3 regions of the Enterobacter sp. HK169 genome follow, and region 2 is predicted to be linked to each of the others. Evidence: predicted binding sites of a transcription regulator. Region 2 holds the regulator's gene; each other region holds the start of a gene.
What was found. The regulator CRP, encoded in region 2, controls carbon source genes, mostly activating them, when cyclic AMP is high. The targets are predictions, from matches to a motif close to ATGTGANNNNNNTCACAT.
Positions count from the first base shown of each region.

Region 1: a site for CRP is predicted at 3,801-3,818, ahead of hpt (hypoxanthine phosphoribosyltransferase). Genes of this name have one in related genera too.
Region 3: a site for CRP is predicted at 5,341-5,358, ahead of epd (erythrose-4-phosphate dehydrogenase). Genes of this name have one in related genera too.

Region 1 is NZ_CP017087.1:3,751,280-3,761,029, reverse strand. Features, by position in the region: gene EnteroDNA1_RS17830 (polysaccharide deacetylase family protein) at 1-2, opposite strand, end outside; gene EnteroDNA1_RS17825 (PTS sugar transporter subunit IIA) at 65-505, opposite strand; gene EnteroDNA1_RS17820 (ABC transporter permease) at 610-1,380, opposite strand; gene EnteroDNA1_RS17815 (ABC transporter ATP-binding protein) at 1,377-2,303, opposite strand; gene can (carbonate dehydratase) at 2,411-3,073, shown strand; gene hpt (hypoxanthine phosphoribosyltransferase) at 3,136-3,672, opposite strand; gene EnteroDNA1_RS17800 (glucose/quinate/shikimate family membrane-bound PQQ-dependent dehydrogenase) at 3,881-6,271, shown strand; gene cueO (multicopper oxidase CueO) at 6,377-7,945, opposite strand; gene EnteroDNA1_RS17790 (YacC family pilotin-like protein) at 8,091-8,438, shown strand; gene speE (polyamine aminopropyltransferase) at 8,555-9,424, shown strand; gene speD (adenosylmethionine decarboxylase) at 9,425-9,750, shown strand, end outside.
Region 2 is NZ_CP017087.1:2,540,524-2,550,273, forward strand. Features, by position in the region: gene kefB (glutathione-regulated potassium-efflux system protein KefB) at 1-1,214, opposite strand, end outside; gene kefG (glutathione-regulated potassium-efflux system ancillary protein KefG) at 1,214-1,765, opposite strand; gene EnteroDNA1_RS12155 (ABC transporter ATP-binding protein) at 1,904-3,808, shown strand; gene EnteroDNA1_RS12160 (hydrolase) at 3,921-4,943, shown strand; gene EnteroDNA1_RS12165 (YheU family protein) at 4,940-5,158, shown strand; gene EnteroDNA1_RS12170 (phosphoribulokinase) at 5,189-6,058, shown strand; gene EnteroDNA1_RS12175 (OsmC family protein) at 6,125-6,529, opposite strand; gene crp (cAMP-activated global transcriptional regulator CRP) at 6,841-7,473, shown strand; gene EnteroDNA1_RS12185 (YccS/YhfK family putative transporter) at 7,531-9,618, shown strand; gene argD (bifunctional acetylornithine/succinyldiaminopimelate transaminase) at 9,615-9,750, opposite strand, start outside.
Region 3 is NZ_CP017087.1:2,165,371-2,175,120, forward strand. Features, by position in the region: gene argO (arginine exporter ArgO) at 1-557, opposite strand, end outside; gene mscS (small-conductance mechanosensitive channel MscS) at 701-1,555, opposite strand; gene fbaA (class II fructose-bisphosphate aldolase) at 1,742-2,821, opposite strand; gene pgk (phosphoglycerate kinase) at 2,914-4,077, opposite strand; gene epd (erythrose-4-phosphate dehydrogenase) at 4,127-5,146, opposite strand; gene tkt (transketolase) at 5,488-7,479, opposite strand; gene EnteroDNA1_RS10195 (M48 family metallopeptidase) at 7,752-8,510, shown strand; gene EnteroDNA1_RS10200 (OprD family porin) at 8,721-9,750, shown strand, end outside.

The DNA.
Region 1 (9,750 bases), 1.2 Mb from region 2:
ATGGTGTCTTAATCGGTGCGGAAAACTGCCGCTATTGTAACAAATGAGACATCAATACCTACGTTTAATTCTTATACAAATCGTGGAGCAGGACGAAGGGAGGATTTTTTTGCTGCTGATGCCACAAGCTGCTGACGCCCGGAACGCCCTGCGCCACGATGGCCTGGCGAAACTCTGCGCTGCTTAAGGATCCACGCTGCGGATACATTAACGCCAGCAGGGAGAAGTTAATACCCGAGATCACTTCACAGCACGCGTGCTTATGACTCAGCAACGCGGCTGCGCGGTAAGGCGCCGCGCCCGATTTATCGGTAAGAAAAATCACGCCATCCCCGGTGTCCGTTTCATGCAGGGCATCGCACATCATGCGGCTCAGCATATTGGTGCTCAACCCGCGCCAGTAGTTTACCGCCCGGCATTGCACCAGCGGGCCAAATCTGGCTTCAAGCTTATCCAGCATTTCCTGCGCCTGTTCATCGTGGCAGGTGATAACCCATCCCAGCATAACTCCCTCCTTAGCAGGCAAGTAGTTTAGCGGAGTGAAGGTTAGCTTACGGTGATAACTGTCAAAGAAAGTGCCCGGCAAACAGAGCGTCGCCGGGCAAAAGATTAGCTGCGCAGCCCGCGTCCGCGCTGGATCAGCGACCAGCAGAGCAGGTAGAAGGCGATGATGAACACCACCAGTACCGCCACCGTGGTAAACAGCGGCACATCGGTGATGCCGAGGAAGCCAAAGCGGAACCCGCTGATCATGTAGACAATCGGGTTCAGGTGCGACAGCGCCTGCCAGAACGGTGGCAGCAGCGTCAGGGAGTAGAACACCCCGCCGAGATAGGTCAGCGGCGTCAGCACGAAGGTCGGGATCAGGCTGATATCGTCAAACGTTTTGGCGAACACGGCGTTCAGCAGACCGGCCAGCGAGAAGAGGATCGCCGTCAGAAGCAGCGTCAGCGCGACAAACAGCCACGAGTGGACCTGGAACGGCACGAAGAACAGCGAAATCGCCGTGACCAGGATCCCCACGCACAGCCCGCGCGCCACGCCGCCGCCGACATAGCCCGCGATAATAACGTGCGTCGGCACCGGCGCGACCAGCAGCTCTTCAATATTGCGCTGGAACTTGGCGCTAAAGAACGACGACGCCACGTTGGCGTAGGCATTGGTGATCACCGCCATCATGATCAGGCCCGGCACGATAAACTGCATATAGGTAAAGCCGTGCATCTCACCAATTCGGGAACCAATCAGGTTACCGAAGATAATGAAATAGAGCGTCATCGTGATAACCGGCGGCACCAGGGTTTGCACCCAGATACGCATAAAGCGGTTGATCTCTTTCGCCCAGATACTTTTCAGCGCGACCCAGTAAAGATGCGTCATGCCTTGTCTCCTTGTTTGTCATGTACCAGAGAGACAAACAGCTCTTCCAGTCGGTTCGCTTTGTTACGCATACTTAAAACCTGAATCCCCTGCGCGCTCAGCTGTGAGAACACGCTGTTAATCCCCTGCTCGCGCAGCACTTCCACTTCCAGCGTTGAGGTATCTACCAGACGATAGTTGTAACCTTCAAGTTTTGGCAGCGCGCTTTTCGCCGCCAGATCGAGAATGAAGGTTTCGGATTTCAGCTTGGAGAGCAGATTCTTCATCGAGGTGTTTTCCACCAGCTCGCCGTTCTGAATGATGCCGATATTGCGGCACAGCATTTCAGCCTCTTCCAGATAGTGGGTGGTCAGAATAATGGTGGTGCCTTTGTCGTTGAGATCTTTCAGGAAGCCCCACATGGAGCGACGAAGTTCGATATCAACACCCGCTGTCGGTTCATCGAGGATCAGCAGCTTTGGCTCGTGCATCAGCGCACGGGCAATCATCAGGCGGCGCTTCATCCCGCCGGACAACATGCGCGCGCGTTCGTTACGCTTTTCCCACAGATCGAGCTGCTTAAGGTATTTTTCGCTACGCTCGAGGGCCTCTTTACGCTCAACGCCGTAATAGCCCGCCTGGTTAACGACAATTTGCTGCACCGTCTCGAATGGGTTGAAGTTGAACTCCTGCGGAACCAGCCCCAGCTGGCGCTTGGCGTTCACCACGTCTTTTTGCAGGTCGTACCCAAAGACGCTCACCCGGCCGGACGTTTTATTGACCAGCGAGCTGATAATCCCAATGGTGGTCGATTTCCCCGCCCCGTTCGGCCCCAGAAGCGCGTAAAAATCGCCGGCCTCTACTTTCAGATCTATTCCGCGTAGCGCCTGAACGCCACCCGGATAGGTTTTTTTAAGCTGCTCAAGCTCCAGTGCAATTGCCATGAAATTAACTTACCTTCAGTTCTTACACACGTTGTGTGGTTTCATTAAAAGTCGGGTTACCCTATAGTAGCGCAACGCAATAACTCGGTTACAGGTCGCTAACCTCCATGAACAACATAGATACACTCATCAGCAACAATGCACTATGGTCAAAAATGCTGGTGGAGGAAGACCCCGGATTTTTTGGAAAACTCGCGCAGGCTCAGAACCCACGCTTTCTCTGGATTGGATGTTCCGACAGCCGCGTACCGGCGGAGCGCCTGACCGGCCTTGAACCCGGCGAACTGTTTGTTCACCGCAATGTCGCCAATCTCGTGATTCACACCGATCTCAACTGTCTTTCTGTTGTTCAGTATGCCGTGGACGTTCTGCAAGTCGAGCACATCATCATTTGCGGCCATTATGGCTGCGGCGGCGTGCAGGCGGCGGTTGAAAACACGGAACTGGGGCTCATTGATAACTGGCTACTGCACATCCGCGATATCTGGTTCAAACATAGCTCACTGCTGGGCGAAATGCCGCAGGAGCGTCGCATGGATACCCTTTGCGAACTCAACGTGATGGAGCAGGTGTATAACCTGGGCCACTCAACGATCATGCAATCAGCGTGGAAACGCGGGCAGAAGGTCTCTATCCACGGCTGGGCGTACGGGATTCACGATGGCCTGCTGCGCAATCTGGAAGTGACCGCCACCAACCGCGAAACGCTGGAGCAGCGTTACCGTTCGGGGATTGCCAACCTTCAGCTTAAGCATGTAAATCATAAATAAAGCCGGGGATTTTCTCCCTCTCCCTGTGGGAGAGGGCCGGGGGTGAGGACATCAGCCCTCGATTACTCGTCCAGCAGTACCACTTTCCCCACATACGGCAGATGACGATAACGCTGCGCGTAGTCAATGCCGTAACCGACGACGAATTCGTCAGGAATCGAGAAGCCCACGAACTCTACCGGCACCTGCACTTCGCGACGGTCAGGTTTATCCAGCAGCGTACAAATCGCCAGAGATTTTGGCTCGCGCAGGCTCAGGATCTCGCGCACTTTTGACAGCGTGTTGCCGGAGTCGATAATGTCCTCAACGATCAACACATCTTTGCCACGAATATCTTCATCCAGATCTTTCAGGATTTTCACATCACGGGTAGTGGACATGCCGCTGCCGTAGCTGGAGGCGGTCATAAAATCGACCTCATGGGGCACATGCACCTCACGGCACAGGTCTGCCATGAACATGAAAGAGCCGCGCAACAGACCGACCAGCACCATTTCGCTGCCGCTGTCCTTGTAATGTTCGGTGATTTGACGACCCAGTTCGGCGATACGCGCTTTGATCTCGGCTTCCGGGATCATCACTTCAACAGTATGTTTCATATTACTAACCAAATGATTTTAGTGAAAATCTCTCAATACGGATGAGTTAATATCCAGCACTGATACGCAAGCCAGCCATTATATCAGCAAATGGATAAGCCTGGCGTATGAGTTATAAAAAGCAAATATTGTGATTCCGATCACACTTGTTAATACCTATAATTAGTTGCTAGCAAATTATTAACAAAAACTGACGAGTACACTTTCTATGGCTGAAACAAACTCTAAACAGCCGCGTCTACTGGTGACATTAACAGCCGCATTCGCAGCCTTCTGCGCGCTGTATCTGTTAATCGGTGGCGTCTGGCTGGTCGCTTTAGGCGGCTCCTGGTACTACCCGATTGCGGGTCTGGTTATGGTTGCCGTAACCGTCCTGCTGTTGCGTAGAAAACAATCTGCACTGTGGCTGTATGCCGCCCTCCTTCTTGCCACCATGATCTGGGGCGTCTGGGAAGTCGGGTTCGACTTCTGGGCACTGACGCCGCGCAGCGACATCCTGGTCTTCTTCGGTATCTGGCTGATCCTGCCGTTCGTCTGGCGTCGCCTGATTGTGCCGTCCAGCGGTGCGGTGGCGGGCCTGGTTGTTGCCCTGCTGATTACCGGCGGCATTCTGACCTGGGCCGGTTTTAACGACCCACAGGAGATCAACGGTACGCTGAACGCAGAATCCACGCCTGCTGCGGCTATCTCGCAGGTCGCTGACGGCGACTGGCCTGCGTATGGTCGTAACCAGGAAGGTCAACGCTACTCTCCGCTGAAGCAGATCAACGCGGACAACGTTAAAAACCTGAAGGAAGCCTGGGTATTCCGTACCGGCGATGTGAAGATGCCGAACGATCCGGGCGAGCTGACCAACGAAGTGACGCCGATTAAAGTCGGCAACATGCTTTATCTGTGTACGGCGCACCAGCGTCTGTTCGCGCTCGACGCGGCCACCGGTAAAGAGAAATGGCACTTCGATCCGCAGCTGAATTCCAACCCGTCCTTCCAGCACGTCACCTGCCGCGGCGTCTCTTACCACGAAGCGCGCGCCGATAATGCCAGCCCGGAGGTCATTGCCGACTGTCCTCGCCGCATTATGCTGCCGGTGAACGATGGTCGTCTGTTCGCCATCAATGCCGAAACGGGCAAGCTGTGTGAAACCTTTGCCAACAAAGGTATCCTGAACCTGCAGACCAACATGCCGGACACCACGCCGGGTCTGTATGAGCCAACCTCACCGCCAATCATCACCGATAAAACCATCGTGATTGCCGGTTCGGTAACGGATAACTTCTCCACGCGTGAAACCTCCGGCGTAATCCGTGGTTTCGACGTGAACACCGGTAAACTGCTGTGGGCCTTCGACCCGGGCGCGAAAGATCCCAACGCGATCCCGTCGGACGAGCACACCTTTACCTTTAACTCGCCAAACTCCTGGGCGCCAGCGGCGTATGACGCGAAGCTGGACCTGGTCTATCTGCCAATGGGTGTGACCACGCCAGATATCTGGGGCGGTAACCGCACGCCGGAGCAGGAGCGTTATGCGAGCGCTATCGTGGCGCTGAACGCGACCACCGGTAAGCTGGCATGGAGCTACCAGACCGTTCACCACGATCTGTGGGATATGGATATGCCGTCCCAGCCGACGCTGGCGGACATTACCGTTGACGGCAAAACCGTTCCGGTGATTTACGCGCCGGCCAAGACGGGCAACATCTTCGTGCTGGATCGCAGCAACGGTAAGCTGGTTGTGCCAGCACCGGAAAAACCGGTTCCGCAGGGCGCGGCGAAAGGCGATTACGTCAGCAAAACCCAGCCGTTCTCTGACCTGAGCTTCCGTCCGAAGAAAGACCTCAGCGGTGCGGACATGTGGGGCGCCACCATGTTTGACCAGCTGGTGTGCCGCGTGATGTTCCACCAGCTGCGCTATGAAGGCATCTTCACGCCGCCGTCTGAGCAGGGCACGCTGGTCTTCCCGGGTAACCTGGGGATGTTCGAGTGGGGCGGGATCTCCGTTGACCCTAACCGTCAGGTGGCGATTGCCAACCCGATGGCGCTGCCGTTCGTTTCCCGCTTGATCCCACGCGGTCCGGGCAACCCAATGGAGCAGCCGAAAGACGCGAAAGGCAGCGGTACCGAAGCCGGCATTCAGCCGCAGTACGGCGTGCCGTTTGGCGTGACGCTGAACCCGTTCCTGTCGCCGTTTGGTCTGCCGTGTAAACAGCCTGCCTGGGGTTATATCTCCGGTCTGGATCTGAAGACTAACCAGATCGTATGGAAAAAACGTATTGGTACGCCACAGGACAGCATGCCGTTCCCGATGCCGGTTCCGGTGCCGTTCAATATGGGTATGCCAATGCTGGGTGGCCCAATTTCCACCGCCGGTAACGTGCTGTTCATCGCGGCAACCGCAGATAACTACCTGCGCGCGTACAACATGACCAACGGTGAAAAACTGTGGCAGGGCCGTCTGCCGGCGGGTGGCCAGGCCACGCCGATGACCTATGAGGTGAATGGCAAGCAGTACGTTGTCATCTCAGCGGGTGGTCACGGTTCGTTTGGCACCAAGATGGGCGACTACATCGTCGCGTATGCGTTGCCTGACGAAGGCAAATAAAAGCAAAACGGCAACTTCGGTTGCCGTTTTTGTGTTTGTTCCCTCTCCCTGTGGGAGAGGGTCAGGGTGAGGGCATCAGGCCGCACCTGCGACCACCCGGCTTTTTTATACCGTGAACCCCAGCATCATCCCCGTATCCTCATGCTCCAGCAGGTGGCAGTGCGCCATATAGGCAAACTCCTTCGGCGCCTCGTGGTCAAACTTCACCAGCACCTCGCTGACGCCGCCTTCCACTCTCACCGTATCTTTCCAGCCCGCGCGATGCGCATCCGGCGCTTTGCCGTTCTCTGTGAGAATGCGGAACTGGGTGCCGTGGATATGGAACGGGTGCAGCATCATGTCCCCTTCGCCTGAAATCACCCAGCGCTCGAGCTGACCTTTTGTCGCTGCAAACATCGGCGTGTTCATGTCGAACGCTTTGCCGTTGATCATGTTGGCGTTGTGGAAATCAAAGCCATGGTCGCCGTGATTCATATTCCCCATGCCGCCCATTTTGCCGTGGTCCATATTCATGTGGCCCATCATCTGGCCGTGCTGCATCCCCGCCATCGCCTTATCGCCATATTTCGCCATCAGCGCCTGCATGCCCATCATATCGAGCATCGGGTTCATGGAGAGCTGCAGCTTGCGCTGCGTAAGCCCCTCCAGCGACGGGAGGGCTGGCAGGGTGGTTAACGTATCAGGCAGCGTGCCGGATGCGGCCACCAGCAGCGGCTGAATACGCAGCACCGGATGCGGCTTATCAAACGGTGCGACCGCCATCCCCATCTGGCTCACCGGCAGCGTCACGAGGTCAAACGGCTTACCGTCGCTGATATCCACCAGCACCTCAAAGCGTTCGCCCATGAGCATCGGCAGCTCGCTCACCTTCACCGGCTCCGGCAGCAGGCCGCCGTCGCTGGCTACCACATACAGCGGGCGTTTATCGCTGGCGGCGAAATTCAGCGAGCGCGCGTTACAGCCGTTGAGCAGGCGCAGGCGCAGCCAGCCTTTCGGCGCGGCATGCTGAGGGTAAATGGCGCCGTTGGTCAGCAACGTGTCGCCAAACCAGCCTACCGCCGCGCTCATCACGTCCAGCTGGTAGTCAATTTGCCCGTCAGCGTTGAATTTCTTGTCCTGCACAATCACCGGTACGTCGTCGATGCCCCACTGTTTCGGCAGGCGCAGCAGGCGGCTTTCGTCGTCTTCAATCAGCACCAGCCCCGCCAGCCCCATCGCCACCTGATGGCCCGTTTTGCCATGCTGATGCGGATGGAACCAGCAGGTCGCCGCGCGCTGATCGGGCGTAAAGGTCACGCTGCGCGTACCGCCCGCTTTGATGATGCCCTGCGGCCCGCCGTCCACCTCGCCCGGCACTTCCAGCCCGTGCCAGTGCAGCGTCGTCTCTTCGACGAGCGTGTTGTGGATATCCACCGTCACCGCTTTCCCTTTACGTAGCTGAAGCGCCGGACCGAGCAAATTGCCGTTATAGCCCCACGTCGTGGCGTTGTGCTCGCCGAACGTCGTTTGACCGGCCTGAACCACAAGCTGGATACGGCTGCGGGCGTCAGCGGTCAGTAAGTCAGGAATGGGTAAGGCAGGCCTGTCGGCCGCGAAAACCGCGCGGCTCCAGAGAGGTAATGCGCTGGCAGCCCCCAGCACAGCGGAATATTTTAAAAAATCACGACGTTGCATGTTCATTTCCTTATTTCCAGCAGGCGATCTTTTGAGCATAAACCCTCCCCTTACCGGAAGGTCAAGTAAAGCGGCAATAATAAAGATCGTCGCACCGGCATCAAGTATGCTAACGTTAATTTTCCGTGAAGAAGTGGTAGAAGCAATGAAGACGTTTTTCAGGACAATTTTGTTCGGAAGCCTGATGGCAATGTGTGCGAACAGCTATGCGCTAAGTGAAAATGAAGCGGAAGATATGGCCGATTTAACGGCGGTTTTTGTATTCCTGAAAAATGATTGTGGCTACCAGAATTTACCCAACGGGCAGATTCGCCGCGCGCTGGTCTTTTTTGCCCAGCAAAACCAGTGGGATCTCAGCAACTACGACAGCTTCGACATGAAGGCCCTCGGCGAAGACAGCTACCGTGACTTGAGCGGTATTGGTATTCCCACTGCCAAAAAATGTAAAGCGCTGGCTCGCGACTCACTCAGCCTGCTCGCCTACGTCAAATAACCTTCCCGACGCCCCCCTGTTGAACCTATAGCCGTGCAACCACGGTTATAGTTAGCTATCATGTTTCGCTCATTTTTTGTGAGCGTAACGGATGTTAACAAAGGAGGAGTCCGCGTATGGCCGACCACACGTTGTGGCATGAAACACTGCATGACCAGTTTGGTCAGTACTTTGCCGTTGATAACGTGCTCTATCATGAGAAAACCGATCACCAGGATCTCATCATCTTCGAAAACGCCGCCTTTGGCCGCGTGATGGCGCTGGACGGCGTCGTGCAAACGACCGAGCGCGACGAGTTTATCTATCACGAAATGATGACCCACGTTCCGCTGCTGGCGCACGGTCACGCGAAGCATGTCCTGATTATCGGCGGCGGCGACGGCGCAATGCTGCGTGAAGTGTCCCGCCATCGTTCCATTGAAACCATCACCATGGTGGAAATCGATGCGGGCGTCGTCTCTTTCTGCCGCCAGTATCTGCCCAACCACAATGCCGGTAGCTATGACGATCCGCGCTTTAGCCTGGTGATTGACGACGGCGTTAACTTTGTTAACCAGACCTCGCAGACCTTTGACGTCATTATCTCCGACTGCACCGACCCAATCGGCCCCGGCGCGTCGCTGTTTACCTCCTCCTTCTACGAAGGCTGCAAGCGCTGCCTGAACCCGGGCGGGATCTTCGTCGCACAAAATGGCGTCTGCTTCCTGCAGCAGGATGAAGCGCTCGACAGCCATCGTAAGCTGAGCACCTATTTCGATGATGTCAGCTTCTATCAGGCCGCTATTCCGACGTACTACGGCGGGATCATGACCTTTGCCTGGGCGACGGATAACGACGTATTACGCCATCTCTCCACCGAAATTATTCAGGCCCGCTTCCATCAGGCCGGTCTTCAGTGCCGATACTACAATCCGGCAATTCATACCGCAGCGTTTGCCCTGCCGCAGTACCTGCAGGACGCATTATCCACTAAGGGGGTGAGCTAATTGAAAAAGCTTAAACTGCATGGCTTTAACAACCTGACGAAAAGCCTGAGTTTTTGTATTTACGATATCTGCTATGCCAAAACAGCGGAAGAACGCGATGGTTACATCGCCTATATCGACGAACTCTACAACGCCAACCGTCTGACCGAGATCCTGTCAGAAACCTGTTCCATTATCGGCGCAAACATCCTGAACATCGCCCGACAGGATTATGAACCTCAGGGCGCCAGCGTGACTATTCTGGTCAGCGAAGAGCCGGTCGACCCGAAGCTTATCGACAAAACTGAACATCCGGGCCCGCTGCCGGAAGTGGTCGTGGCCCACCT
Region 2 (9,750 bases):
ACAATCACCTGCGGCTTATCGTCTTCCACCCACGGCGCTTCGTCTTCATCGTCATTTGGGTTCAGGCGGCGCGACAGCAGTTTATCCACCAGCTTCATCAGCAGCGGCGTGGTCATCATAGACAGCGTGACCGTCACCAGCAAAAGCGCCATCTGATCGTCTTTAAACAGCTTCTGGGAAGATGCGGTGGAGAACAGCACAAACGCGAACTCGCCTCCCTGGCTCAACACGCTGGCAAACTGCATGCGTTCCGAACTGCGCAGCCCGTAGATACGTGACATGACGTACAGCACCAGCATCTTCACCGCCACCAGGATGGCGACGCTCACTACTACCCACAGCAGATGGGTATAGAGCACACCGAGGTTGAGCGCCATCCCCACCGAAATAAAGAACAGGCCTAACAGCAGCCCTTTGAAGGGATCGATGGCAATTTCCAGCTCGTGCCGATACTCGCTCTCCGCCAGCAGCACCCCGGCGATAAAGGTCCCGAGCGCCATCGACAGCCCCAGCGCGTCCATAAACAACGCCGATCCCAGCACCAGCAGCAGCGTCGCGGCGGTAAACACCTCGCGAACGCCCGACGCGGCTATAAAGCGGAACACGGGACGTAGCAGGAAACGACCGCCGATGAGCATGCCCGCGAAGGCCAGCACCTTCATGGCGATTTTAGCCCAGTCGAAGTGATCGTCCCCGGACCCCGCCAGCAGCGGCACCAGCGCCAGCGCCGGGATCACCGCCAAATCCTGGAACAGCAGCACCGAAAAGCCCAGCTGACCGGCTTCGTTGCGATTCATCCCTTTGTCGCGCATCAGCTGCAGCGCCATCGCCGTCGACGACATCGCAAGCCCTATCCCGCCAATCACCGCCGCCTGCCATGAAAAGTTTGTCAGCATTAACAGGCCACCCAGGATCGCGGCGCTGAACAACACCTGCGCGGCGCCCACACCAAAGATAGAGCGCCGGAGCTGCCACAATTTCGAAGGATTCAGCTCCAGGCCGATGATGAACATCAGGAACACCACGCCCAGCTCGGAGAAATGGAGGATCTCATCGACATCGCTGATGAATCCCAGCCCCCATGGCCCAATCGCGATCCCCGCCAGCAGATACCCCAGCACCGCACCGATACCAATACGGGCTGCAAGCGGCACCGCGACGACGGCCGCAAATAAAAACAGCACCCCGGCGAGGAGTAAATTCGATCCTTCCATTAACGACCTCCTGCCGGGATAGGTGACGCCAGCCATTCACCGTAGGCTCTGGCGTGGCTTGCCAGCTCTTTCGGATCCTGACGCCGCGCCCAGTAGACAATAATCGGGCTCATCCAGTGCATACGGCACATGGCCGCCGTCAGCTCGAAAGGCCGCAGGATGTCGCTCATCGGATAGCGGTTCAGCCCGTCGTGACGGTAAGCGCTTTCGGGTTCACCGGTCGTAATCACGCTACGCCAGTACTTTCCCGCCAGCTGGTTGCCCCCCACCCCGCTGGAGAAGCCCCGGCTCAGCACGCGGTCCAGCCACTCTTTCAGCAGCGCCGGACAGCTATAGGTATAAAGCGGATGCTGGAACACAATCACGTCATGCTGACGCAGCAGCTCCTGCTCGTAAGGGATATCAATAAAGAAATCAGGATAGTGCGCGTAGAGATCGTGCACCGTTACGTTACTAAGCTGTGTGGCCGGCTTAAGCAGCACCCGGTTTGCCACCGAGTCCTGAGATTCCGGATGGGCATACAGCAGCAGCACTTTTGCTGTCTGAGACATCATTCCCCTCCCGGTCTTGTTTCTGTTTTTGTGTATCGTCGCTGTTTTGGGCTACCATGGCGGCCCGGTGCGGAAAATGGCCCACACCTTACATTATCATAATGACAAATTAACATAGTCGGAACATACGGCGCTTCTATGATTGTTTTCTCCTCGTTACAAATTCGTCGCGGCGTGCGCGTCCTGCTGGATAACGCCACTGCTACCATCAATCCGGGCCAAAAAGTGGGTCTGGTCGGCAAAAACGGCTGCGGTAAATCCACCCTGCTGGCGCTGCTGAAAAACGAGATTAGCGCGGATGGCGGTAACTTTACCTTCCCGGGAAACTGGCAGCTCGCCTGGGTAAACCAGGAGACGCCGGCGCTGAGTGAACCGGCGCTCGACTATGTTATCGACGGCGACCGTGAATACCGCAAGCTCGAAGCGGAACTTCATTCTGCTAACGAGCGCAACGACGGTCACGCCATCGCCACCGTTCACGGCAAGCTGGACGCCATCGACGCGTGGACCATTCGCTCCCGCGCCTCCAGCCTGCTGCACGGCCTGGGCTTCAGCAACGAACAGCTGGAACGTCCGGTCAGCGACTTCTCCGGCGGCTGGCGTATGCGCCTCAACCTGGCGCAGGCGCTGATCTGCCGCTCTGACCTGCTGTTGCTCGACGAACCGACCAACCACCTCGATCTCGATGCGGTTATTTGGCTGGAGAAGTGGCTCAAGAGCTATCAGGGCACTCTGATTCTGATCTCCCACGACCGCGACTTCCTTGACCCGGTGGTGGATAAAATTATTCATATCGAACAGCAAACGATGTTCGAGTACACCGGCAACTACAGCTCCTTCGAGCGCCAGCGCGCGACGCGTCTCGCCCAGCAGCAGTCCATGTACGAAAGCCAGCAGCAGCGCGTGGCGCATCTGCAGAGCTTCGTGGATCGCTTTAAGGCCAAAGCCTCAAAAGCCAAGCAGGCCCAGAGCCGCATCAAGATGCTGGAACGCATGGAGATGATCGCCCCGGCGCACGTGGATAACCCGTTCCACTTCAGCTTCCGCGAGCCGGAAAGCCTGCCTAACCCGCTGCTGAAAATGGAAAAAGTCAGCGCTGGCTATGCCGACCGCATTATTCTCGACTCCATCAAGCTCAACCTGGTGCCGGGTTCCCGCATTGGCCTGCTGGGGCGTAACGGCGCCGGTAAATCGACGCTGATCAAACTGCTGGCGGGCGAGCTTAACCCGGTCAGCGGCGAAATCGGCCTGGCGAAGGGCATCAAGCTGGGTTACTTCGCCCAGCATCAGCTGGAATTTTTACGCGCGGATGAATCGCCGATTCAGCACCTCGCGCGTCTTGCGCCGCAGGAGATGGAGCAGAAGCTGCGCGACTATCTCGGCGGCTTCGGCTTCCAGGGCGATAAGGTGACTGAAAACACCGAGCGCTTCTCCGGCGGCGAAAAGGCCCGTCTGGTGCTGGCGCTGATCGTCTGGCAGCGCCCGAACCTGCTGCTGCTCGATGAACCGACCAACCACCTGGATCTCGACATGCGTCAGGCGCTGACCGAAGCGCTGATTGAGTTCGAAGGCGCGCTGGTGGTGGTTTCGCACGACCGTCACCTGATCCGCTCCACCACGGACGATCTCTATTTAGTGCACGGCGGCAAAGTCGAACCGTTCGACGGCGATCTGGAAGACTATCAGCAGTGGCTGACGGACGTGCAGAAGCAGGAAAACCAGCCGGAAGAGTCAGCGAAAGATAACGCCAACAGCGCGCAGGCGCGTAAAGATCAGAAGCGCCGTGAAGCGGAGCTGCGCACCCAGACGCAGCCCCTGCGTAAAGAGATTACCCGTCTCGAAAAAGAGATGGAAAAACTCAACGCCACGCTGGCTATCGTTGAAGAGAAGCTCGGTGATAGCGGCCTGTATGACCAGAGCCGCAAGGCTGAGCTGACCGACTGCCTGCAAACCCAGGCGAAGACCAAATCCAGTCTCGAAGAGTGCGAGATGGCGTGGCTCGACGCGCAGGAACAGCTGGAAGCGATGCTGCAGGCTGACTGACCGGTTTACCCCGTTTGAAGAACAGAATCCGTACCGGGTTCGGAAATCCAGCTTAAACGGGGTACAATTCGGAAAGTATCGTAAATTTCCGACAAGAATCAGCATCGCGCTTATGACCCAAATCATTCCATCAGACTTCGACATTGCGGCCGAAGACAGCACTGAGTTCGTGCCTATGCGCGGCGTGGCCAATCCGCATTTGCAGACCATGCTGCCGCGACTGATCCGCCGCAAGGTTCAGTTCACCCCGCACTGGCAACGGCTTGACCTGCCAGACGGTGATTTTCTGGATCTCGCCTGGAGCGAAGCGCCTGAACAGGCTCGCCATAAGCCGCGTCTGGTGGTTTTCCACGGTCTGGAAGGCAGCCTGCACAGCCCGTATGCGCATGGGCTAATTGAGGCGGCAAAAGCGCGCGGCTGGCTCGGCGTGGTGATGCATTTTCGCGGCTGCAGCGGTGAACCGAATCGTCAGAAACGCATTTATCACTCGGGTGAAACCGAAGACGGCACGTGGTTTTTACACTGGCTGCGGGAAAATTATGGCACCGTGCCAACGGCCGCCGTGGGCTACTCGCTGGGCGGGAATATGCTGGCCTGTCTGCTGGCCAAAGAGGGTGAAAGCGTACCGCTGGATGCCGCCGTCATTGTCTCCGCGCCGTTTATGCTCGAGCAGTGCAGCTACCACATGGATAAAGGCTTTTCCCGCGTCTACCAGCGCTACCTGCTCAACCTGCTGAAGGCCAACGCGGCGCGTAAGCTGAAGGCCTACCCGGATACCCTGCCGGTAAGCCTGCGCCAGCTGAAAAAGGTGCGTCGTATCCGCGAGTTCGACGACCTGATCACCGCGAAAATCCACGGCTTCGCCGATGCGATTGACTATTATCGTCAGTGCAGCGCCATGCCGCTGCTCAGCAAGATCACGCAGCCGACGCTGATTATTCATGCCAAAGATGACCCGTTTATGGATCATCACTCGATCCCCGCTCAGGAATTCCTGCCCGACAACGTTCACTATCAGTTGACCGAGCATGGCGGCCACGTCGGGTTTATCGGGGGCACGCTGCGCCGCCCGAAAATGTGGCTTGAGGCGCGAATTCCTGACTGGCTGACCCCTTATCTGGACGGTGCAAAATGATTATTCCCTGGCAGGATCTGGCTCCCGAAACGCTCGATAATCTGATTGAAAGCTTTGTATTACGCGAAGGCACCGATTATGGTGAACAGGAACGCTCGCTTGAGCAAAAGGTCAACGATGTTAAGCGCCAGCTGAAAAGCGGCGACGTGGTGCTGGTGTGGTCAGAACTGCATGAGACGGTCAATATCATGCCCCGCAACGCGTTTCACGGCTGATCTTCCACCCTTTTCAGTCAGGGAGTTGCTATGTCTGCCAGACATCCGGTTATTGCCGTTACGGGGTCGAGTGGTGCGGGAACCACCACCACCAGCCTCGCATTTCGCAAGATTTTCGCCCAGCTGAATCTCCGTGCGGCGGAGGTCGAAGGCGACAGCTTTCACCGCTACACGCGTCCGGAGATGGACATGGCCATTCGTAAGGCGCGCGATTCGGGTAAACACATCAGCTACTTCGGCCCGGAGGCCAATGACTTTGGCCTGCTGGAACAAACCTTTATAGAGTACGGTAAGAGCGGCAAAGGGCAGTCCCGCAAGTATCTGCACACCTATGATGAAGCCGTACCCTGGAATCAGGTGCCGGGAACCTTTACCCCGTGGCAGCCGCTGCCGGAACCCACCGACGTCCTGTTTTACGAAGGATTGCACGGCGGCGTGGTCACCCCTCAACACGATGTGGCGCGCCACGTGGATCTGCTGGTCGGCGTGGTCCCTATCGTTAACCTGGAGTGGATCCAGAAGCTGACGCGTGACATGAGCGAGCGTGGCCATTCTCGCGAAGCGGTGATGGACTCCGTGGTGCGCTCCATGGAGGATTACATTAACTTCCTGACGCCGCAGTTCTCCCGCACCCATATCAACTTCCAGCGCGTGCCGACGGTGGACACCTCCAACCCGTTCGCGGCCAAAAGCATCCCGTCGCTGGATGAGAGCTTTGTGGTGATCCATTTCCGCAATCTCGAAGGCATTGATTACCCCTGGCTGCTGGCAATGCTGCAGGGCTCGTTTATTTCGCACATGAATACGTTAGTCGTGCCGGGCGGAAAAATGGGGCTGGCGATGGAGCTCATCATGACGCCGCTGGTGGAGCGACTGATGGAAGGGAAGCAGATCGCGTGAGCATGTTCCCTCTCCCTGTGGGAGAGGGTTAGGGTGAGGGCATCAACACGCACGATGCCCCATCAATCACGCCTCGATCACTTCATACGAATGCGTGATTTTTACCGCTTTCTCCAGCATTAACGCCACAGAGCAGTACTTCTCCGCAGACAGGTCCACCGCACGCGAGACCGCCGCGTCTTTCAGCTCTTTACCGGTGACCACAAAGTGCAGGTTAATATGGGTGAACAGGCGTGGCGCCTCTTCGCGACGCTCTGACGTGAGTTTAACCTCACAATCCGTCACGTCATGACGTCCTTTTTGCAGAATCGACACCACGTCAATTGCGCTGCATCCGCCTGCCGCCATCAGCACCATTTCCATTGGGCTGGGTGCTTTATCGCCGGAGTTACCGTCCATCAAAATCTGGTGTCCTGACGCGGACTCGCCCAGGAACGTTAAACCTTCAACCCATTTCACGCGCGCTTGCATATTCATTAACTCCAACGTTGCATTTTTGGTGACAGATTACGTGTGCGTTACATTTATCGCAATGGAAGGCGACCTGCATCATGCTGAAGCGAGACACCAGGAGACACGCGGCGAAAGCTATGCTAAAACACTCAGGATGCTACAGTAATACATTGACGTTACACGTGTATGCAGAGGACATCAAACTTTACTGGCTGCGAAACGTTACGGTAGCCGACTTCCCAGGGTATGGGTAAGAATTCGATTGCAACCCCAGAGTCCGGATGCATCTGATGACTCTGGTGACAGCTTATAACAGAGGATAACAGCGCATGGTGCTTGGCAAACCGCAAACAGACCCGACTCTCGAATGGTTCTTGTCTCATTGCCACATTCATAAGTACCCATCGAAGAGCACGCTGATTCACCAGGGTGAAAAAGCGGAAACGTTGTATTACATCGTTAAAGGCTCGGTGGCAGTGCTGATCAAAGATGAAGAAGGGAAAGAGATGATCCTTTCTTATCTGAACCAGGGCGATTTCATCGGTGAACTGGGCCTGTTTGAAGAGGGCCAGGAACGTAGCGCCTGGGTTCGAGCAAAGACAGCATGTGAAGTGGCTGAAATTTCTTACAAGAAGTTCCGTCAGCTGATTCAGGTTAACCCTGACATCCTGATGCGTCTTTCTTCCCAGATGGCGCGCCGTCTGCAGGTCACGTCAGAGAAAGTGGGTAACCTCGCCTTCCTGGACGTTACCGGCCGTATCGCACAAACCCTGTTGAACCTGGCGAAACAGCCAGACGCCATGACCCACCCGGACGGCATGCAAATTAAAATTACCCGTCAGGAAATTGGTCAGATCGTCGGCTGCTCCCGTGAAACAGTGGGCCGTATCCTGAAAATGCTGGAAGATCAAAACCTGATCTCCGCCCACGGTAAAACCATCGTGGTCTACGGAACGCGTTAATTCCGCTTAAACGGCGTGCCATCGCAAGGTGTCACGCCGTTTTTGTCTCTACTCCCCATGTGGCGCAGGCTGATCTATCACCCGGAAGTTAACTACGCACTGCGGCAAACGCTGGTGTTGTGTCTTCCTGTGGCCATAGGCCTGATCCTCGGACATCTTCAGCAAGGCCTGCTGTTTTCCCTCGTGCCCGCCTGCTGCAACATCGCCGGTCTGGACACGCCGCATAAGCGTTTTTTCAAACGCCTGATCGTTGGTGGCTGCCTGTTTGCGGGCTGTAGCCTCGCCGTACAACTCCTGCTTGCCCGGGATATCCCGCTGCCGCTGATCCTGACCGTACTGGCGATGACCCTTGGCGTCACGGCGGAAATCAGTTCGCTGCATGCTCGCCTGCTTCCCGCCTCGCTGATTGCGGCCATTTTCACGCTGAGCCTCGCCGGGAACATGCCGGTGTGGGAGCCGCTGCTGATCTACGCCCTGGGGACATTATGGTACGGGCTGTTTAACTGGTTTTGGTTCTGGCTGTGGCGGGAGCAGCCGCTGCGTGAATCCCTGAGCCTGCTCTATGTGCAGCTTGCGGATTACTGCGAGGCCAAATACACCCTGCTCACCCAGCACACCGATCCGGAAAAATCCTTACCGCCGCTGCTGACGCGCCAGCAGAAGGTGGTGGATCTCATAAGCCAGTGCTATCAGCAGCTGCATATGCTCGCCGCCAACAAGAACCACGAGTACAAGCGGCTGCTGCGCACCTTCCAGGTCGGGCTGGATCTACAGGAGCATATCTCCGTAAGCCTTCACCACCCGCAGGAGGTGCAAAAGCTGGTCGAGCGCAGCCACGCCGAAGCGGTGATCCGCTGGAACGCGCAGACCGTATCGGCACGTCTGCGGATCCTGGCCGATGATATTCTCTACCACCGCTACCCGACGCGCTTTAACATGGAAAAACAGCTGGGCGCGCTGGAGAAAATCGCCCGCCAGCATCCCGATAACCCGGTCGGCCAGTTTGCCGCCTGGCACTTCAGCCGCATCGCCCGCGTGTTGCGCACCCAGCGCCCGCTTTATCCCCGCGACCTGATGGCGGATAAGCAAAAACGGCTTCCGCTATTGGCCGCGCTCAAAAGCTATCTTTCTCTTAAATCGTCAGCCCTGCGCAACGCCGCAAGGATTAGCGTGATGCTCAGTACCGCCAGCCTGATGGGCATGGCGCTGCACCTGCCGAAACCCTACTGGATCTTAATGACCGTGCTGTTTGTCACCCAGAACGGCTACGGCGCCACGCGGGTGCGTATTCTGCATCGGGCTGGCGGAACGCTGGCCGGGCTGATCATTGCGGGCGTGACGCTGCACTTCCACGTGCCGGAAGGCTATACCCTGGCAGGGATGCTGGCGATTACGCTGGTGAGCTACCTGATTATCCGCAAAAACTACGGCTGGGCGATGGTGGGCTTTACGGTGACGGCGGTATATACGCTGCAGTTGCTCACGCTCAATGGCGAACAGTTTATTGTCGCGAGGCTGATTGATACCCTGATCGGCTGCCTGATTGCCTTTGGCGGCATGGTCTGGCTGTGGCCGCAGTGGCAGAGCGGGCTGCTGAGGCAGAACGCCCACGACGCGCTGGAAGCGGATCAGGAGGCCATCAGGCTAATCCTCAGCGACAATCCTCAACCGACGCCGCTGGCCTATCAGCGGATGAAGGTCAACCAGGCGCACAACGCCCTGTTTAACTCGCTCAACCAGGCGATGCAGGAGCCGGGCTTTAACTCGCACTATCTGGCAGACATGAAGCTCTGGGTGACGCACAGCCAGTTTATCGTCGAGCATATTAACGCCATGACCACGCTGGCGCGCGAGCACACGATGCTGACGCCGGATCTGGCGCAGCGCTATTTGCAGTCGTGTGAAATTGCGTTGCAGAGGTGCCAGCAGCGTCTGGAGTATGACGCGCCGGGCGAGTCGGGCGACTCAAATATTCTGGAAGCGCCGGAGACGTTGACCCACGGGCCAATGAGCACCCTGGAGCAGCATTTACAGCGCGTTCTGGGGCATCTGAACACCATGCACACCATTTCGTCGGTGGCATGGCGTCAGCGTCCGCATCACGGCATTTGGTTAACGCGCCGGCTAAAGCGAACCGAGTATTAGCCTTTTACGATCTTCTCGACCGCCGCGGCAAAGCGGGTTAACCCGTCTTCGATGTCTTTGTCTTCTACCACCAGCGACGGCGCAAAGCGCATCACGTCAGGCCCGGCATTAAGCACCATCACCCCTTCGTGC
Region 3 (9,750 bases), 380 kb from region 2:
AGCGTATTAATGATGCGCTGGGCTTTGGCCGTACGCAGACGAGGAGCCAGCCATGCGGCCAGAATGGCGAGACCAAAGAACCAGAGGAAAGAGGCGCTGACCGTTCCCAGCGCAAACCAGCGTTTCGGCTCAACGTCCAGCTGCCCGCCCAGGCTGCCCAGCACCACGAAGGTGTCCAGATAAACATGCGGATTAAGCCAGGTGACCGCCAGCATGGTGACGATAATCTTCCAGCGGCCCTGCTTCATGACTTCCGCGCTCGCCAGTTCGAGGTTGCTGCTCATCGCCGTTTTCAGGGCACCAAAACCGTACCAGAGCAAAAACGCCACGCCGCCCCAGGTGACCAGCGCCAGCAGCCAGGGAGACTGCATGAGCAATGCGCTGCCGCCAAAAATTCCGGCACAGATCAGCAGTAAATCGCTTACCGCGCACAGCAGGGCAATCATCAGATGATACTGGCGGCGAATGCCCTGGTTCATCACAAACGCATTTTGCGGGCCAAGGGGAAGGATCATGGCCGCACCTAAGGCAAGCCCTTGAAAGTAATAAGATAACATGACGAAATTCTCACAGTGTTGTTCTGGAAGGAGACTATACTGCGCGAATTACATTAGAGGAAATTGATAATATTAATTGGGGATTAGCAGCGCTTATGAAAATAAAGCCCGGTGGCGCTAGCGCTTACCGGGCCTGCAAGAAGTTATTCGGCTTCTTTGACTTTTTTGACGTTTACGTCCATCTGAGGGTACGGGAAGCTGATGCCGTTGGCATCGAAGTCGCGCTTAATGCGCTCAAGCACGTCCCAGTACACGTTTTGCAGATCGCTGCTTTTGCTCCAGATACGCACCACGAAGTTAATGGAGGAAGCGCCCAGCTCGTTCAGGCGAACCGTCTGCTCTTTGTCTTTCAGAATGCGATCGTCTGAAGCAATGATGTTGCTAATCAGCGACTTCACCTGATCGATGTCGGAGTCGTACGCCACGCTGATAATCAGCTCGTTACGACGCACAGGTTCACGGGAGAAGTTAATGATGTTGCCCGCGATGATTTTCCCGTTCGGCACGACCACGATGCGGCCATCGACGGTACGCATGGTCGTTGAGAAAATCTGCACCTGCAGCACGGTTCCGGCAATGCCGCCAAGGTCAACGTATTCGCCGGAGCGGAACGGACGGAAGGTGACCAGCAGAACGCCAGCCGCCAGGTTTGACAGCGAACCCTGCAGCGCCAGACCAATAGCCAGACCGGCGGCACCGAGAACGGCAATGACGGAAGCGGTCTGCACGCCCACACGGCCCAGCGCCGCAATCAGCGTAAAGGCGATAATGCCGTAGCGCACCAGCGCGGAGAGGAAGTCAGCCACCGTGGCGTCAATGTTACGGGCCAGCATTACGCGGTTAACCGTGTTCGATACAATGCGCGCCACGATCATCCCGACGATGATGATGGCAATCGCCGCGACGATATTGACGGCATAGCTCAGCAACAGCGCCTGGTTGCGCACCAGCCAGTTACCGGCGTTATTGATGCTGTCTACAACATCGAGTTGTTCCATTTATTCTTCCTTTTGTTAAACCAAAACACAAAATCCATCCCCCATGGAGACAGGCAGGTCCGTAAAGGGTAAACAAAAAGCGCCGGGTTTGCCAAACAGATCACAAAAACCGGCCTGGCAGAGTATTGAAAAAGCATAAAAAAAGGCCCGCATTTGCGGGCCTTCTGATGCTGTTAGCAGCTCAAATTACAGAACGTCTACCGCGTTCAGTTCTTTGAATGCCTGCTCCAGACGAGTAATCATTGAAGTCTGGGCAGCGCGCAGCCATACGCGTGGATCGTAGTATTTCTTGTTCGGCTGGTCTTCGCCTTTCGGGTTGCCCAGCTGACCCTGCAGGTAAGCTTCGTTGGTTTTGTAGTACTGCAGGATACCGTCCCATGTTGCCCACTGGGTGTCGGTATCGATGTTCATTTTCACTACGCCGTAGCTTACGGAGTCTTTGATTTCCTGAGCAGAAGAACCGGAACCTCCGTGGAAGACGAAGTTCAGGCTGTTGTGCGGCAGGTTGTGTTTCTTGGAAACATATTCCTGAGAATCACGCAGGATGGTCGGGGTCAGAACCACGTTACCTGGTTTGTAAACGCCGTGTACGTTACCGAAGGACGCTGCGATGGTGAAGCGTGGGCTGATTTTGCTCAGCTCGGTGTAAGCGTAATCAACGTCTTCTGGCTGGGTGTACAGTGCAGAAGCGTCCATGTGGCTGTTGTCCACGCCGTCTTCTTCACCACCGGTGCAACCCAGTTCGATTTCCAGAGTCATGTCCATTTTGGCCATGCGCGCCAGGTATTTGGAGCAGATTTCGATGTTTTCGTGCAGTGACTCTTCAGACAGGTCGATCATGTGAGAAGAGAACAGTGGCTTACCGGTAGCCGCGAAGTGTTTTTCACCCGCGTCCAGCAGACCGTCGATCCACGGCAGCAGTTTCTTCGCGCAGTGGTCAGTGTGCAGGATAACTGGAACACCGTAGTGCTCAGCCATCTGGTGTACGTGGTGCGCACCAGAGATAGCGCCCAGGATTGCAGCACCCTGAGGAATGTCAGTTTTCACGCCTTTACCTGCGATGAACGCAGCGCCGCCGTTAGAGAACTGAACGATAACTGGCGCTTTAACTTTAGCAGCAGTTTCCAGTACGGCGTTGATGGAGTCGGTACCCACGCAGTTAACTGCTGGCAGAGCGAAGTTGTTTTCTTTAGCTACCTGGAACACTTTCTGTACGTCATCACCAGTGATAACGCCAGGTTTTACGAAATCAAAAATTTTAGACATGTTGCTTAGTCCTGTATCTTCGGCCGTTAGAAAAGGTGCGAGCTCTTAAAAGCGCGCTGAAAATTGGGCAGGTTTCCCTGCCCTTGAATGGCTTACTTCTTAGCGCGCTCTTCGAGCATTGCTACTGCTGGCAGTACTTTGCCTTCCACGAATTCGAGGAATGCGCCGCCACCAGTGGAGATGTAGGAGATCTTGTCAGCGATACCGAACAGGTCGATTGCCGCCAGGGTGTCACCACCGCCTGCGATAGAAAACGCTTCGCTGTCTGCGATAGCGTTAGCAACGATTTCAGTACCTTTGCGGAAGTTCGGGAATTCGAACACGCCAACAGGACCGTTCCACAGGATAGTTTTTGCGTTTTTGAGGATTTCAGCCAGTTTCTGTGCAGAAACGTCGCCCAGGTCCAGAATCTGCTCTTCATCTTTGATGTCGTTAACAGATTTCAGGGTCGCGGTTGCGGTTTCGGAGAACTCGGTCGCTACGCGAACGTCAGTTGGAACCGGGATATCGCAGGTGCTCAGCAGGCGTTTGGCTTCGTCAACCAGGTCTGCTTCGTACAGGGATTTGCCCACGTTGTGGCCCTGAGCGGCAACGAAGGTGTTCGCGATACCACCGCCAACGATCAGCTGGTCAGCGATTTTAGACAGGGAATCCAGAACGGTCAGTTTGGTAGAAACTTTAGAACCACCAACGATAGCCACCATTGGACGAGCAGGTTCTTTCAGTGCTTTACCCAGCGCTTCCAGTTCGTCAGCCAGCAGAGGACCGGCACACGCTACGTCTGCGAATTTACCGATACCGTGGGTTGACGCCTGAGCACGGTGAGCCGTACCGAATGCATCCATCACGAACACGTCGCACAGTGCAGCGTATTTTTTGGACAGAGTTTCGTCGTCTTTCTTTTCGCCTTTGTTAAAGCGAACGTTTTCCAGAACAACCAGTTCACCGGCTGCAACTTCAACGCCGTCCAGGTAATCTTTCACCAGGCGAACCGGGTTGGACAGTTTGTCTTTCAGGTAATTAACCACTGGCAGCAGAGAGAACTCTTCGTTGTACTCGCCTTCAGTTGGACGACCCAGGTGGGAGGTGACCATCACTTTCGCGCCCTGCTTCAGAGCCAGTTCGATGGTTGGCAGAGATGCACGGATACGCGCGTCGCTGGTCACTTTGCCATCTTTAACCGGTACGTTCAGATCGGCACGGATGAAAACGCGTTTACCAGCCAGATCCAGATCGGTCATCTTAATTACAGACATGGTGAATCCTCTCGTTGATTCTTAAAGTTTTGCAGACGCACAATGCGTCTTACCTGAAACCTTGAGCGGCCATTGCTAACGTGGTGTCGAGCATTCGGTTAGCAAAGCCCCATTCGTTATCACACCAGACCAGCGTCTTGATAAGGTGTGCGCCACTGACTCTCGTTTGCGTGCCATCGACGATGGCGCTGTGCGGGTCGTGGTTAAAATCTACTGAGACCAACGGTAATTCCGTATAGTCAACTATACCATGAAATGCCCCCTGTGCCGCTTTTTGCAGCAACAGGTTGACTTCACAGGCTTTTACCGGTTTTTTCACCGTCACGCTAAGGTCGATTGCGGTGACGTTAATCGTCGGAACACGCACGGCAATCGCTTCAAATCGGTCATTAAACTGCGGAAAAATTCGGGTGATCCCTGCAGCCAGTTTCGTGTCCACCGGAATGATTGACTGGCTCGCTGCGCGAGTGCGTCGTAAGTCCGGATGGTAGGCGTCGATAACCTGCTGATCGTGCATGGCGGAGTGAATCGTGGTCACGGTGCCGGATTCAATGCCATACGCATCGTCTAACAGTTTGATGACCGGAATAATGCAGTTAGTGGTACAGGAGGCGTTGGAAACAATGCGGTGTTCGGCCTGCAGCTCATGCTGGTTGACGCCAAACACGACGGTTGCGTCGAGGTCGTTACTGCCGGGATGAGAAAACAGGACTTTTTTCGCGCCTGCTGCCAGATGCGCTTCGCCATGTTCGCGGTTGCCGTACACGCCGGTACAGTCAAGCACCACATCCACACCCAGTTCACGCCAGGGTAGCCCGGAGATACTGTTCTCATGCAGCACACGAATAGCGTCGTCGCCCACAAACAGTTGTTCTCTTTCCTGGCGTACGTCCCAGGCAAAGCGTCCGTGGCTGGTGTCATATTTCAACAAATGCGCCATGCCCGTAGCATCCGCCAGTTCATTGATTGCCACCACGGTTATTTCCGCCCGACGTCCGGATTCATATAAAGCACGAACCACGTTACGTCCGATGCGACCGAAGCCATTAATCGCTACGCGTACGGTCATAGATCTCCTGCAAAGCAATCCCTGAGTTTGAGGTGGCTGAAAGAGTAATCCAGCTACGCCCGAAGGGGAATCCTTGCTGTCACAAACTGCGATTGATTGGTCAATTGTCGAACATTTAATCGACTGAAACGCTTCAGCAAGAATAAGCGAATCGGGGAATAAAAGGAATGTCTGTCCAGATGAATAAGCGCGCTATATGACTTGCGTCACATTTTAGGTGGAATAATGCCGGCAAGGTAAAAGCAAAACGGTAACCGAGAGGTTACCGTTTTTTAGTGTATGCACCCTCTCCCCGTGGGAGAGGGTTGGGGTAAGGGCATCAGCCCGCACCGTACAAACGATTACAGCAGTTCTTTAGCTTTCGCGACAACGTTCTCAACGGTGAAGCCGAACTCTTCGAACAGCAGCTCTGCCGGAGCAGATTCACCGAAGGTGGTCATACCGACGATAGCGCCGTTCAGGCCCACGTATTTGAACCAGTAGTCTGCGATGCCTGCTTCCACTGCCACGCGAGCGGAAACCGCTTTAGGCAGGACGGATTCGCGGTAAGCAGCATCCTGTTTGTCGAACGCATCGGTAGACGGCATGGAGACCACGCGCGCTTTCACGCCTTCGGCAGTCAGTTTTTCCCACGCTGCAACCGCCAGTTCAACTTCCGAACCGGTGGCGATGAAGATCAGCTCTGGCTGGCCCGCGCAATCTTTCAGCACGTAACCACCGCGAGCGATGTTTGCCAGCTGCTCAGGCGTACGCTCCTGCTGTGCCAGGTTCTGACGGGAGAGGATCAGCGCGGTTGGACCGTCCTGACGCTCAACGCCGTATTTCCACGCCACCGCGGATTCCACCTGGTCACATGGACGCCATGTGCTCATGTTCGGGGTCACGCGCAGGGAAGCCACCTGCTCTACCGGCTGGTGAGTTGGACCATCTTCGCCCAGACCGATGGAGTCGTGGGTGTAGACCATCACCTGACGCTGTTTCATCAGCGCGGCCATACGCACGGCGTTACGTGCATATTCGACAAACATCAGGAAGGTAGAGGTGTACGGCAGGAAACCACCGTGCAGGGAGATACCGTTGGCAATCGCAGTCATACCGAATTCACGTACACCGTAATGGATGTAGTTACCGGCAGTATCTTCGTTGATTGGCTTAGAACCAGACCACAGAGTCAGGTTAGATGGCGCCAGGTCAGCGGAGCCACCCAGGAATTCTGGAAGCCAAGGGCCGAACGCTTCAATCGCATTCTGAGACGCTTTACGGCTCGCGATTTTAGACGGGTTCGCCTGCAGCTTAGCGATGAATTCGTTCGCTTTCGCGTCGAAGTCAGACGGCATTTCACCTTTCATACGACGGGTGAATTCAGCCGCTTCCTGCGGGAACGCTTTCGCATAGGCAGCGAATTTCTCGTTCCAGGCCGCTTCTTTCGCCTGGCCTACTTCTTTTGCATCCCACTGAGCGTAGATTTCAGATGGGATTTCGAATGCAGGGTGTTTCCAGCCCAGCGCTTCGCGGGTCAGTGCGATTTCCGCATCACCCAGAGGCGCGCCGTGGGAGTCGTGAGTACCCGCTTTGTTCGGGGAGCCGAAGCCGATGATGGTTTTGCACATCAGCAGGGACGGTTTGTCCGTCACCGCGCGCGCTTCTTCTACTGCACGTTTAATCGAGTCAGCATCGTGACCATCAACGCCACGCACTACGTGCCAGCCGTAGGCTTCGAAACGTGCTGCGGTGTCGTCGGTGAACCAGCCTTCAACGTGACCGTCGATGGAGATACCGTTGTCGTCATAGAACGCAACCAGTTTGCCCAGCTTCAGGGTACCTGCCAGGGAGCACACTTCGTGAGAAATGCCTTCCATCATGCAGCCGTCGCCCATGAACGCGTAGGTGAAGTGGTCTACGATGTCGTGACCAGGACGGTTGAACTGCGCCGCCAGCGTCTTCTCGGCAATCGCCATACCCACAGCGTTAGCAATACCCTGACCCAGCGGACCGGTGGTGGTTTCTACGCCAGCGGTGTAACCCACTTCCGGGTGACCTGGAGTTTTAGAGTGCAGCTGACGGAAGTTTTTCAGCTCTTCGATAGGCAGATCGTAGCCGGTGAGGTGCAGCAGGCTATAGATCAGCATAGAGCCGTGGCCGTTGGACAGCACGAAGCGGTCGCGGTCAGCCCATGACGGGTTCTGCGGGTTGTGGTTCAGGAAATCACGCCACAGGACTTCGGCGATATCAGCCATACCCATAGGAGCCCCTGGGTGGCCGGATTTGGCTTTCTGTACTGCGTCCATGCTCAGCGCACGAATAGCATTAGCAAGCTCTTTACGTGAGGACATTTTAACTCCAGATCGGACTGTTAAAGGCCATGCCCTTGACGACAGCGCGTTTTGGGCTACGCCGGAAAAAAGTGCCAACAATGTAACCCAAGCCGCAAGTCATGTACATGGAGCATTCTTTTGCTTGTTAAGAAATCTCTGGATCATGCTCGCATGTTGCGCAATCTGCTCGCCCGGCCCTGTAGATATTCCTTATACTTAGCCCGACACCGGCTTCGCTGACGGTGCCCTTTTCGGATTTTATTCAGTTTAACGAGTACGGAAGCAACCTCATGAAAATGCGTGCAATAGTGCTGACCCTGGGTACAACGCTCCTGCTGAGCGGCTGTCAGAATATGGATTCTAACGGTCTGATGACGTCAGGCGCAGAGGCCTTTCAGGCCTATTCCCTGAGCGATGCGCAGGTGAAAGCGCTGAGCGACCAGGCCTGTAAAGATATGGACGGAAAAGCCACGCTTGCGCCGGCTAACAGTACCTACACGCAGCGTCTGAATAAGATTGCTTCCGCGCTGGGCGACAACATCAACGGCCAGCCGGTGAACTACAAGGTGTACATGGCGAAAGATGTCAACGCCTTCGCGATGGCGAACGGCTGTATCCGTGTCTACAGCGGGCTGATGGACATGATGACCGACAACGAAGTGGAAGCGGTCATCGGCCACGAAATGGGCCACGTTGCCCTGGGCCACGTGAAGAAAGGGATGCAGGTTGCCCTGGGCACCAACGCCATCCGCGCAGCGGCGGCCTCGGCGGGCGGTATCGTTGGTAGCCTGTCGCAGTCACAGCTTGGCGACGTGGGTGAAAAGCTGGTTAACTCTCAGTTCTCACAGCGTCAGGAGTCCGAGGCGGATGACTACTCCTACGATCTGTTGCGCAAACGCGGCATTAATCCATCAGGCTTAGCCACCAGCTTCGAAAAACTGGCCAAGCTGGAAGCCGGACGCCAAAGCTCCATGTTTGACGATCACCCGGCCTCAGAAGAACGCGCACAGCATATTCGCGACCGTATGGCCACAGACGGAATTAAATAATTTCAGAAGGAGGCAATTTTGCCTCCTTTTTATTTCGCATAAATTGTTAACTTAACAGCACATATCGATAACACCCCTGAAAGCGGCGCCAAATCTGCCTTATCACCTTGAAATGTCTGGTCACATAATTATTGCAAAGGTCACTTTTTCCGGTAATTATCACCCCCGCAGTTATTCAAATTACTATATCCAGACAGAGACGTTCCCTCCGTGAAAAAAGAATTATCATTAATTGCTTTAAGCTTATTTGCTGCATTACCTGCCACTGCAAGCCAGCAATCCAACAGCCAGGGTTTTATTGACGACAGCCATCTGGATCTGTTTTTACGCAATGCGTATATCAGCCGCGACTACCATCAGGGCAAGCAGGACAAAGCCGAGTGGGGTCAGGGGATCATCGCCACGTTTGCATCCGGCTATACCGAAGGGCTGGTGGGCTTTGGCGTGGACGGTATTGCTCAATACGGCGTGCGCCTGGACGGCAGCCGTGGCAAAAGCGGCGCAGGCGGCATCGACTTCTTTAAACAGGAAGACGACGGCCGGGCAAAATCCGATCTGGCAAAGTTTGGCGCAACCGCCAAAATGCGCATCTCGAATACCGTACTGAGCTACGGAAATCAGCGCCCTGAGCTGCCCATCGTGAATGCCGACAGCTCCCGCCTGCTGTTTGAAAGCTACACCGGCACCATGCTGACCTCGAAAGAGATCGACGGTCTGGAAATCAACGCCGGTTACTTCACCGACGAGCAGCGTAAAAGCGATGACCGCCACGACAGCGGGCTGAAGAGCCTCTCCTTCGGCGGTGCGAGCTATCAGTTTAACGACCAGTTCAGCGGCGCGCTGTACGCCTCTCATAATGAAGAGGTGATGAACAAGCAGTACCTAGGCATGAACTTCAAACAGCCGTTCAGCACCGGGCAGCAGCTGGTGCTCGACTTCAACGGCTATAACTCCCGTCTGGATCAGGGTTACGCGGACAGCCTCGACACGGGCCGCAGCAACACCATCTGGAGCCTGGCGGCGAGCTACATCTGGGATATTCACACGTTCAAAGTGGCGTACCAGCAGAGCAGCGGCAGCACCGGCTACAACTACGGCGGCTATCGCGACAAGGGCGGCGTGGGTGACGGCGGAAACACCATCTGGCTGGCGAACTCCTACTGGTCTGATTTTAATGGCGAAGACGAACGTTCCTGGCAGGCATCCTACGGTCTGGACTTTGGCGGTCTTGGCTTACCGG